2 regions of the Streptomyces sp. NBC_00726 genome follow, and region 1 is predicted to be linked to the other one. Evidence: riboswitches for the same ligand, from Rfam matches in the RefSeq annotation. Region 1 holds a riboswitch; the other holds the start of a gene.
What was found. A riboswitch is a leader RNA that binds a small molecule or an ion and turns the genes downstream of it on or off. The one in region 1 is predicted to bind cyclic di-AMP.
Positions count from the first base shown of each region.

Region 2: another riboswitch for cyclic di-AMP. It lies ahead of OG338_RS15600 (M23 family metallopeptidase); the one in region 1 lies ahead of OG338_RS27210 (peptidoglycan DD-metalloendopeptidase family protein).

Region 1 is NZ_CP108983.1:6,118,194-6,123,759, reverse strand. Features, by position in the region: gene OG338_RS27220 (STM4011 family radical SAM protein) at 1-664, shown strand, start outside; gene OG338_RS27215 (SGNH/GDSL hydrolase family protein) at 685-1,509, opposite strand; gene OG338_RS27210 (peptidoglycan DD-metalloendopeptidase family protein) at 1,693-2,625, opposite strand; cyclic di-AMP (ydaO/yuaA leader) riboswitch at 2,629-2,788, opposite strand; gene OG338_RS27205 (tyrosine-protein phosphatase) at 3,210-4,016, shown strand; gene OG338_RS27200 (DUF6126 family protein) at 4,034-4,210, opposite strand; gene OG338_RS27195 (helix-turn-helix domain-containing protein) at 4,254-4,862, opposite strand; gene OG338_RS27190 (aspartate aminotransferase family protein) at 4,938-5,566, opposite strand, start outside.
Region 2 is NZ_CP108983.1:3,490,641-3,496,206, reverse strand. Features, by position in the region: gene OG338_RS15610 (PrsW family glutamic-type intramembrane protease) at 1-2, shown strand, start outside; gene OG338_RS15605 (aldo/keto reductase) at 25-969, opposite strand; gene OG338_RS15600 (M23 family metallopeptidase) at 1,152-2,321, opposite strand; cyclic di-AMP (ydaO/yuaA leader) riboswitch at 2,333-2,486, opposite strand; gene OG338_RS15595 (PP2C family protein-serine/threonine phosphatase) at 2,698-3,861, opposite strand; tRNA gene OG338_RS15590 (tRNA-Met) at 4,030-4,103, opposite strand; gene OG338_RS15585 (hypothetical protein) at 4,354-4,644, shown strand; gene OG338_RS15580 (SHOCT domain-containing protein) at 4,745-5,155, shown strand; tRNA gene OG338_RS15575 (tRNA-Lys) at 5,216-5,289, opposite strand; gene OG338_RS15570 (FG-GAP-like repeat-containing protein) at 5,526-5,566, opposite strand, start outside.

The DNA.
Region 1 (5,566 bases):
GCTGGCGGGCCTCCCGCATGTGCGCCGGGTCGCGATCCAGACGAACCTGAGCGGGCGTACGCGGTGGCTGGCCGAGGCCCCGGAGCCGGCCCGCGAACGGATCGCGCTCTGGTGCACGTACCACCCGGGGCAGACACCGTACGAGCGTTTCCTGGGCCGGTGCGCGGAGCTGCGGGAGCTCGGGGTCCGGCACAGCGTGGGTGTCGTCGGGTTCGACGCCCATCTCGGCGAGGCGCGGCGGCTGCGCGCGGCGCTCCCGGAGGAGGTCTATCTCTGGGTCAACGCGGCCGAGGGGCACACCTACACGGACGAGGAGGCGGAGCGGTGGACGGCGATCGACCCGCTGTTCCCGTACAGCCGCCATCCGCACCGCTCGGCGGGGCTGCCCTGCCGGACCGGTGAGTCGGTGATCTCGGTGGACGGGGAGGGCATGGTGCGCCGCTGCCACTTCGTCCGGGCGGAGCTGGGCAATCTGTACGACGGGAGCTACCGGCGGGCGCTGGGGCCGCGGGCCTGCCCGCTCGCCGTCTGCGACTGCCACATCGGCTATGTGCACCTGGAGACGCTGCCGCTGTACGACGTGTTCGCGGGCGGGGTCCTGGAGCGCGTCCCGGCGGCGCTGCCGCTGTCCCCGGTCGCCGCGACGCGGTCGCGGGACGACTGAGGACAGCGGACGGGGGCCGGTCAGAGCGGCAGCAGGTCCGGCCGCTTCGGCTCGACGTGGTCCCCGGAGGACTCGCCGCGCAGCCGCCGCCCGATCCACGGGACCAGGTATTCGCGCGCCCAGTGGATGTCGTCGCGGCGGATCTCCAGCGTGCCGCGCGGGGGCTGCGGCGGCCACGGCTGGTCCGGGTCGGCCGGCACGTCGAGGCCGAGGACCTGGGCGGCGCGGAGCGCGACCCGGGTGTGCCCCTCGGGCGACAGGTGGAGCCGGTCGCCGTCCCAGGCGCGCCGGTCCTGCACGGAGCGCAGCGACCACAGGTCGAGGACCGGGCAGTCGTAGCGGTCGGCGATGGCCCGGACGTGGGCGGTGTAGGTGGCGATCTTGCCGCGCAGATGGCGCAGCACGGGGACGCCGCGGGTGTCGAAGCCGGTGGTCACCATGACGGTGCCCACCGACCGCGTGAGGTCGGCGACCGCCCTCTCGAAGCGTTCGGCCACGTCGTCCGGGTCGGTGCCCGGCCGGATGATGTCGTTGCCGCCTGCGCAGAAGCTCACCAGATCGGGGGCGAGTTCCTTGGCGCGGGGCACCTGCTCCTCGACTATCTGGTCGAGGAGGCGTCCTCGTACGGCGAGATTGGCGTAACGGAAGTCCCCGGTCGCCGGGCCGGGCTCCGGGAGCCGGTCCGCGAGGAGTACCGCGAGCCGGTCGGCCCAGCCGACGAACGTTCCGTCCGGGCCGGGGTCGCCGACTCCCTCGGTGAAGCTGTCGCCAATCGCCGCGTACGACCCGATGGCGTCCTGTCGGTCGGTGACGCCCTGTTGGAGGTTGTTCGAATCGTCTGCCACAACCGCATATCCTGCACCCCGGAATGTGACCTACGCGACCGTAATAAGGGGTTGACGGGTGGTGAGATAAACCACCCGGTCAGTTTTCGGTAAAGGGGGAATAAGCAGAGGGACGGCGCACCGCCGTGCGCCGCCCCTCTGTGCCGTTCGGTGACCCGGATCACCGGGCCGGTACCGCCTGGATCAGACGTTGATCCCGTGCGACGCCAGGTAGGCGATCGGGTCGATGTCCGAGCCGTACTCCGGGCCGGTGCGGACCTCGAAGTGGAGGTGCGGGCCGGTGGCGTTGCCGGTGGCGCCGGAGAGGCCGACCTGCTGGCCCGCGGTCACGGTCTGGCCCGCCGAGACGGAGAGCGAGGACATGTGGCCGTACTGGGAGTAGTGGCCGTCGGCGTGCTTGATGACGACCTGGTTGCCGTAGGCGCCGCCCCAGCCGGCGGTGACGACGGTGCCGGAGGTGATGGCCTTCACGCTGGTTCCGGTGGAGACGGGGAAGTCGATGCCGGTGTGGCTGCCGCTGGACCAGTTGGCGCCGGAGGCGCGGTACGCGGTGGTGTGGTTGCCCGGGACCGGGTGGACGTAGCCGGAGGCGTTGTCCTGGGAGGCGGGGGCCTCGGTCTTGGTCTCGGCCTGCGCCTCGGTCTTGGTCTCGGCCTTGGGCGCGGTCTTGGTCTCGGCCTTGGGCGCGGCCTTCGTCTCGGTCTTCGCCGCCGTCTTGGCGGGAGCCTCGGACGTGGTGGCGGCGGGGGCCGCCTTGGCGCCGAGGGTCAGCTTCATGCCCGGGAAGATCAGGCTCGGGTTCCCGCCGACGACCTCGCGGTTGTCCTGGTACAGCTTGTGCCAGCCGCCCTTGAGGTGGTGCTGGGCCGCGATCTTCGACAGGTAGTCGCCGGAGACGACGGAGTACGTGGTGGTGCCGGTGCTCTTCGCGGGCTTGGCCGGGGCGGTGTGCGCGGCGGCCGACTTCGACGTGGCCGGGGCGGACCGCTCCGCGGCGTGGGCACCGGTGGCGCCGAGCAGCGGAAGCGCGATGACGGCTCCGCCGGCGCTCGCGGCGACGACGCCACGGGCGATGGTGCTGGACTTGGGACGGCGGTGCTTACCCGAATTGGGCATGAAGAATTTCCTCTCCGGCGCCTGCGAGGTGAGCTGTCGGGTTCGGGCTGGAGATGCCCGGCCGCGCCTGGCGCGACTTCACCCCTAGCCGTCCGGTCGTCCCGGTCGGCGGCTTACCTGGTTCCCCCGCTCCTGCCACACGGTGAGTGGGTGCGAATTCCGGACGGCGGCAGGATTGGGCGTTCCATCCGGATGGCATGGAACGTAAGCGAGCCGGGACGACGGAAACAAGCCACGCGTTCCGCACCGGATTCCGCACCGGAATTACGGCGCCGAATTCCGGTCACACTCCGTGGATTACGGATCTTGGCATTCCGCGCGGTGCGGGGAGTACCCCGCCGGGGCGTCACCACACACCGTCACGGATATGATCCCGCTCACGAGCAAGTGATCATCCCCCGTACAACCGGGGCAAGTTATTCCCAATCCGGCAATACGGACATGTCGCGGCCGTCGTTCGTGTCAGCACCGGAGCGGGCGGACCGGCGGGTGGCCGAGATGATTGCCCCAGGAACCGATGTCGTATCGTCGCGGTCGTGGGCCCGTCGGCGACACGCGCCGGGGCAGAGCCTCCAGGAGTGACCGTGACGCAGCAGCTGCCGCAGACCCCGCCGACGGAGCCCGTCCTCACCGGCGTCCGCAACTTCCGCGACCTGGGTGGCCTGCCCACCACCGACGGCCGCCGGGTGCGCCGCGGCAGGCTCTACCGCAGCGGTCATCTGGCACACGCCACGGCCGAGGACGCGGCCTTCCTCGGCGGGCTCGGGCTGCACACCGTCTTCGACTTCCGCAACGCGGCCGACCACAAGCTGGACGGCCTGGACATCGAGCTGCCGGGCGTACGGAATGTGAGCATCCCGCTCAGCGACCCGGCGGACGGCGCCGAGTTCTGGCGGATGGTGCGCGACGGCGACCTGGCGCAGCTGCGCTCGATCCTGGCCGACGGCAAGGGGACGAACCGCATGGTCGCCTCGTACCGCTCGATCATCCTGGAGCGCACCGCCGAGCACAGCCGGGTGCTGCACGCCCTGGCCGAGGACAGCGTGCCGGCCCTGATGCACTGCGCGGCCGGCAAGGACCGGGCCGGGCTGTCGATCGCGGTGACGCTGCTGGCGGTGGGCGTCGGCCGGGAGGCCATCGAGGCCGACTACCTCAAGTCGAACGACGCGCACCGCCGCTACCGCATCCGGCGCAGCGACACCTCGGCGGCCGGGATGTCCCCTGAGGTGCTGGAGCTGCTCAATCCGCTCTTCGGCGCCCAGCCCGACTACCTCGCCGCGGCCTTCACCACCATTGACGAGACCTGGGGCGGCACGGACCGCTATCTCACCGAGGGACTGAAGCTCGCCCCCACCACCCGTGAGCAGCTGCGCGAACGGCTCCTGGACTAGGGCCGAGACGGACCGGCCTACTGGTTGTGCATGCCGACCGCGAAGAGCAGGTACAGGAACGCGGCGATGACGTGCCCGGCCACCAGGTAGGCGAAGAGCCGGATCACGAGTCCGCGCGGCATCTTCTTCTCCTGGCTGTCGGCGCCGGGGCGCGGGGCCGGGGTGAGCGGGTCGTAGTGCTCTGAATCGGACATGACTGGCCTCTCTGGCTGCCGGGGGTCCGGCGGCGGAAACGTCTCAGCCGCGGTGGACCCGGCCGCCGAGGCACAGGTCGGCGGCGGGACTCTGCAACAGGGTGTGGACGAAGAGCAGCTCGGCGCCCTCGGGTTCGGGGGCGGCGATCCGGTGCGGGGTGAGCGAGTCGAAGTGCGCGCCGTCGCCGGGCGCGAGGTCGTGCACGGTCTCGCCGAGCGTCACCCGGAGGCGGCCGGTCAGGACGTACAGCCACTCCTCGCCGGGGTGGACACGGACCAGGTCGCCCTGGGCGCCGTACGGAACGCGGACGCGCAGCGCCTGCATCGCCCGGCCGGAGCCGCCGGCCTGCTGGTACAGCCAGCCGTCGGCGGCCGCGCCCTCGAAGGGGCGGCCGCGGATGATCGCGTCCCGTTCCGGGGGTGTCTCGCCGAGGAGCTCGGAGACCGTCGTACCGTAGATCCTGGCCAGCTGGAGCAGCATCGGCAGCGAGGGCTGGCGCCGGCCCGTTTCGAGCCGGGAGAGGTGGGCGGGCGAGAGCCCGGCCCGCTGGGCCGCGGTCTCCAGGGTGAGACCACGGCCTCGGCGCAGATCGCGCAGGCGTGGCGCGACACCGGGCAGCTCACCGGCCGCCAGGTCGTCCGGAGGGTTCATGCCTCCATTGGGCCAAACACTTTCCCCTGAGGCAAATTTCTTGCCTCAGGGGCAAAACTCGGGGGCGAAAACGTCTCAGCGGTTGGCGACGGCCTGCTTCACCAGGGTCCGCCCGAAGTCCCACATCAGTCCCCCGCCGCTGTGCGCGTCGTCCATGACGGCGGTGAACGCCGCCACGAAGCGGTCGACGTCCGCGTCGTCGATGACCAGCGGCGGGATCAGCTTGATCACTTCCAGATGGTCGCCGGAGACCTGGGTCAGGATGCGGTGCTTCTGGAGCAGCGGCACGACGACCATCTGCGCGAAGAGGCCCTTGCGGGCCGCCTGGAGCATGGTCCAGCGGCTGCGCAGTTTCAGCGAGGTGGGGCGGCCGAACTCGATGCCGATCATCAGCCCGCGCCCCCGCACCTCGTGCAGCAGCTCGTAGCGCCCGACGAGCGCGGACAGCCGCTCGCGGAGCAGGTCGCCGGTGCGGCGCGCGTGCGCGACGGTCTCCTCGTCCTCCATCACCGACAGCACCGCGAGCCCCGCCGCCATCGCCTGGGCGTTGGAGCCGAAGCTCGCAGAGTGGACGAGGACCCGGTCCATCGAGGAGTAGACGCGCTTGAAGATCCAGTCCCTGCCGAGCGTCGCCCCGACCGGGACATAGCCGCCGGAGAGCGCCTTGGCGACGCAGACGAGGTCCGGTTCCACGCCTTCCTCGT
Region 2 (5,566 bases), 2.6 Mb from region 1:
GATTGGCAGGCCCCGGCCTGATCCCTACGCCGACGCCGCCGTCAGCGTCGTCAGCTCCTCGTCCGTCAGCTGGAGCCCGGCGACCGCCAGCAGGGCGGGCAGCTGGTCGACCGTGCGGGCGGAAGCGATCGGCGCGGCAACCGTGGGACGGGACGCGAGCCAGGCCAGGGCCACCGTCGCGATCTCGGCACCCCGGTCCCGCGCCACCGTGTCGAGCGCGGCGAGCACCCGCTGTCCGCGCTCCGACCTCAGGTGACCGGCCGCGCTCCCGGCGCGGACGCTGTCCACGGCCGTCCCCGGGCGGTACTTGCCGGTGAGGAAGCCGGCGGCCAGCGCGTAGTACGGGACAGCCGCGAGCCCGGCGTCGGCGGCGGTGTCCTGGAGCTCACCCTCGTAGGTGTCCCGCGAGACGAGGTTGTAGTGCGGCTGGAGCGCCACATAGCGGGCCAGGCCCTCGCGCTCGGAGAACTCCAGCGAGGCGCGCAGCCGCGCGGCGCTGATGTTGGAGGCGGCGATCTCGCGGACCTTGCCCTCCTTCACCAGCGCGTCCAGGGCGGTGATGATCTCCTCGACCGGGACGGTCTCGTCATCGAAGTGCGTGTAGTACAGGTCGATGTGGTCCGTGCCGAGCCGGCGAAGCGACTCCTCGGCGGCCGACTTGATCGTGGGCGCCGAGAGGCCCTTGTAGCCGGGGAGCGCGCCGGCCTTCGTGGCCACCACGACGTCGGACCGGTTGCCGCGCGACGCGAGCCACTTGCCGATGACCGTCTCCGACTCGCCGCCCTCGTTGCCGGGTGCCCAGTGCGAGTAGGCGTCGGCGGTGTCCACGAAGTTGCCGCCGGCCGCCGCGTACGCGTCGAGGACGGCGAAGGACTGGGCCTCGTCCGCGGTCCAGCCGAAGACGTTTCCACCGAGGCAGAGCGGGAAGACCTGGAGGCCCGACGGGCCGAGATTGCGCAGTGAAGTCATGGGTGGATCAACGACTTCCGGCTCGGACGCTATTCCGGCTCGGACGCTATTCCGTGCCGCATACATCCGGCAGGCTGCGGCTACGCGAACCGGCAGCCCTGACGTCGGGGGGTGTGCGTCAGGGCTGCCGGGGTTCGGAAGGCCGCGTGCGGGGAAGGGCCGGGGCGTCGGAGAAAGAGATCTCAGACCGTCAGACCGCGGGCGCGCAGCCAGGCCATCGGGTCGATGCCGGTGCCGCCCGGGGTGTGGACCTCCAGGTGGAGGTGTGGGCCGGTCACGTTGCCGGTCGCGCCGACGCGGCCGATGGTGTCGCCGGTGGTGACCTTCTGGCCGACCGTGACACCGATCGAGGACTGGTGGCAGAACCACAGCTCGGTGCCGTCCTCCAGCTCCAGCACCGTGCGGTAGCCGTAGGCGCCGGACCAGCCGGCCGACTTGATGGTGCCGGTGTGGATGGCCTTGATCGGGGTACCGGTCGGGGCCGCGAAGTCGAGGCCCGTGTGGTAGCCGGAGGACCACATCGAGCCGGCCTCGCCGAACGTCGAGGTGATCGTGTACGAGGAGGTGGGGAGGGAGTAACTGGCGGCGAGCTTGGCCAGGCGCAACGCCTCGGCCTTCTTCTTCGCCTCCTCCTCCGCCTTCTTCTTCTCGGCGGCGGCCTTGGCCTCGGCCTCGTCCTGCTGCTTCTTCGCCTCGGCGGCCGCCTTCTCGGCGGCGGCCTTCTCCTCGGCCGCCTTCGCCTCGGCGTCGGCGGCGCCCTGCTGCTGCTCGGCCTGCTGGAGGATGCGGGCGCGCAGCGCCTCGCCGGCGTCCGTGGTGCCGTGCTCGGCCTCGGCGGTGGTGATGCCGGCGGTGGTCAGCGGGGCGGCCGCGGTGGCGGTGGCGGGCGTTTCGGCCTCGCTCCCGCCGGAGAACAACGCGCCCACGCCGGGCAGGGACTTGGCGTCGGGGAGATTGTCCGCGATGGAATCGGGAAGAGAGATGGAGACCGGCGGCTTGCTCTGCGCGGTGGCCATGCCACCCGCACCGACGGCCGCGATGACACCGACGCCGAGGACGGTGGAGCTGCGGGCCAGACCATTGCGCTGCTTGGCGACACGGTGCTTGCCGCGGACGGGGCGGACGGACTCCTCGGTGGGATTCCATTCCTCCCAGGTCCGCTCCGATTCGGCGTCGTCGGCGCGGAAGCCGCTGTCGAAACCGGCGCCGGTGGCGAAGCCGTTGCCCCGATCGGTCACGTAGTCGCCGCCCTGTTCCGGGATGTACGCGGTGCCGGGGCCGGACGCGAAGTCGGCGCCGTACTCGGACACGAACCGGGAGGGTGATTCGGGGGCAGGCTTGTTGGACGCCACGCGGGCGCGCTCCTTTCCTTCCTTCTCGCCTACCGGGTTAGCTGACGGGTTCGGAGCAGGAAGGTCTCCTACGGGTTCCTCCGCCTCTTGTGAAGACGAAGACGCCCGATTCACCCCATGTAGGTGGTTCCCCGGTTCCCTTGCGGAATTCGGCGCACGCGCGCGGCGCCGTCCCTGACGACGGCTGGGACAACCGCGCTGCGTTATCGAACGTTAATAGACAGACGGGTCCGATTCCAAGCTGTTCCCGCTGATCGTTCACGCGATGGGCCCGGACTTTACGGGACACAACCGGGTGCAATCGGGCGAGTTGATCGGCACTCAACCACTACGCATTTTCTGACGTTGCGTCAAATGTTATGCGGAGCGACGCTCCTCAGTCACGCAGCGTGTCACCCGCTTTGACGATCTTCACCGTCCTGCGCCGGTCGGGCTGCCCCTTCGCCGGCCGTGCCACCGCGAGCAGCGCCATGTCGTCGGTCGACTCGCCCCCCGTATGCAGCCGTACGTCGTCGGTCAGCGCGGACAGCAGCTCCTCGGGCCCCGGGAAGAGCCGCCCGCGCAACCGCTCCGCCGGGTCGTAGAAGACACCCTCGGCGTCCCGGGCCTCCGACAGGCCGTCCGTGTAGAACAGCAGCGTCCCGCCGGACGGCAGCTCCCACTCGTCCGAGCGGTCCGGCCGCACCCCCAGGTCCATGCCCAGCGGCAGCGCGGGCTCCGAGGGCGTCAGCGCCTCCACCGCCCCGTCCCCGTACAGCAGCAACGGATCCGGATGGCCGCGGTTCACCAGTCGTACGCGCTCCGCGCCCGGCGGGATCTCCGCGAACACGGCGGTCACGAACCCCTCGAACGCGTCCAGACTGCTCCGCCGTACCGACTCACGCGCCAGCGCGCGCTCCAGCCGCTGCGCCACGCCCTCCAGCGACTTCTCGTGCTCCGCCGCCTCCCGGAACGCCCCGATCACCACCGCCACCGCGCCGACCGCCTCCAGCCCCTTCCCGCGTACGTCCCCCAGCACAAGCCGTACGCCGTACGGAGTGTCAGCGGCCGCGAAGAGGTCGCCCCCGACGAACTCGTCCGCCTGCGCCGCCTCGTACCGCGCGGCCACCTGGAGTCCGCCGAGCCGCTCGGGCGGCGCGGGGAGCACGGCCCGCATGGCCGTCTCGGCGATGATCCGGGCGGACGCCAGCTGCTCGCTTCCGCGCCGCACGACGCGGTTGATCACACACGCCTGGACGGCAACCGTGAGCACGGTGAGCAGTTCGATGAACGAGACCACCTTGACCAGATCACCGGTGTAGAGCCGGATGCCCGCGACGGCGAGCACCGCGGCGATCCCGATCCGGATCGTGGTACCCAGAGCGAAGAAGGGCGCGGCGATCAGCGGGGCGGCCGCGAACATCGGGACGGCCGTGAAGGAGGGTGGTGCAAAAAGGTCGAACACCACCCCGATGACGATCATCGCCACCGGCAGCACCCGGACGAACCGGCGACTGCCCGCGCCGTCGGGCCCGCGCCACCGTCGCGCTCTCTTCCCCACCTGCGGTCTCCTGCCCGGTGCGGCCACGGCCGGGACCGCGCACCTCCCCCAGCCTCGCGCCCGCCCGGCCACCGGGCGAATCCTCGGCCGCCGAAGGAGCGAAACGCGTCTGCGCCGGAAACGCATCAGGCCCGGCACGCTGCCTGCGTGCCGGGCCTGATCCATCAGTAGCGGGGACAGGATTTGAACCTGCGACCTCTGGGTTATGAGCCCAGCGAGCTACCGAGCTGCTCCACCCCGCGTCGGTGAACCCAACTCTACGGCATCTTCGGAGCCCTCATGACCACGCGGACCGCGACCGCCTTGATCCAAGCGTCAAAGTGCCGAAAACGAGAAGGTGTTGCAAGGAACATGTGTTCTGTCGCAAGGTATCTGCTGCACCCCCCGGCTCGGTGGGCTGCCCGTGTGAGCAGGCCCCCGACCGCGCATGCCGGCGCGCGTCGAGAGCCGCTCCCGGTCTCTGATCGCAGCCTGCCTGGAGGGCTCTCGACCATGGCCGCACCACTCGCCTCCGATCACACCCCCGCCCCCTCGGCCACCCCGCCGTCCCCCGCACGCGCCGCCGCCAAGAGCGGCCTCATCGGCGGTGTGATGGGCGCGGCGATGAGCGCGGCGGTGAACTACCTGGCGATCGGCCTCCCGGGCAGCGCGTCCGTCAACGCGGTCAACCACGCGATATCGGGCCTGATCAGCGGGTTCCTCGCCGGTTTCATCGGCATCATGGTCCACAGCAGGAAGACGACCGCGGCCACCGCCGCCGACCCGTCCGAGCCGGAGAAGTAGCCACCGCCCTCCCCAGCGCTCCCCCTCAACGGGCGCACGGGCCCATATGGCGATATGACTGATTTCAGACTCAGCCATTTCGAGGCTCCGGGAGTGGACGATGGACGACTATCCCCTGCTCAACCTGTTCTGGACGATGCTGTGGTTCTTCCTCTGGATCATGTGGCTCTTCCTCCTCTTCCGGGTCATCATGGACATCTTCCGCAGCGATGACCTGAGCGGCTGGGCCAAGGCCGGCTGGCTGATCCTGGCGCTGGTACTGCCCTATCTGGGCGTGCTGATCTACGTGATCGCCCGCGGCAAGTCCATGGGCAAACGCGACGTCCAGGAGGCGAAGGAACGCGACGCCGCCTTCAAGGCGTACATCAGGGACGCGGCGGGTACGGAGGGCGGCACCGGCCACAAGAGCGGCGGCCATGTCGAGGACCTGTCGAAGCTCGCCGACCTCAAGGACAAGGGCGCGATCACCGAGGAGGAGTACCAGCGAGCGAAGTCGAAGCTCCTGGTCTGACACCCGCCCCGCACACGGCAGAGCCCCGGGCAGCGCACGCGCTGACCCGGGGCCACGAGGTAGGCCGTGTGGGACTCGAACCCACAACCAACGGATTAAAAGTCCGCTGCTCTGACCAATTGAGCTAACGGCCCCCGGCACATCACCACCGAGCATAGCCCGCCCCGGCCGCGCAGCCGATCGGGTATCGGCCGCGCGGCGCCGTCAGCGCGGTGGGGCTCCATGAAATCCGCACCCGGGTCGGCGTCCCGTGGTCCGAGGCGACCTGCTCCACGCATGCGCCGTTGTCGCAGGGCACGGTCCTCAACCGTCCGGTGTACGTACGGAGTTCACGCGGCCCGACGGTCAAGGCGTCGGGCCGCGTGAGTGATCAGAAGAGGTGCGTGTACATCTGCCAGCCGCCGCCGACCT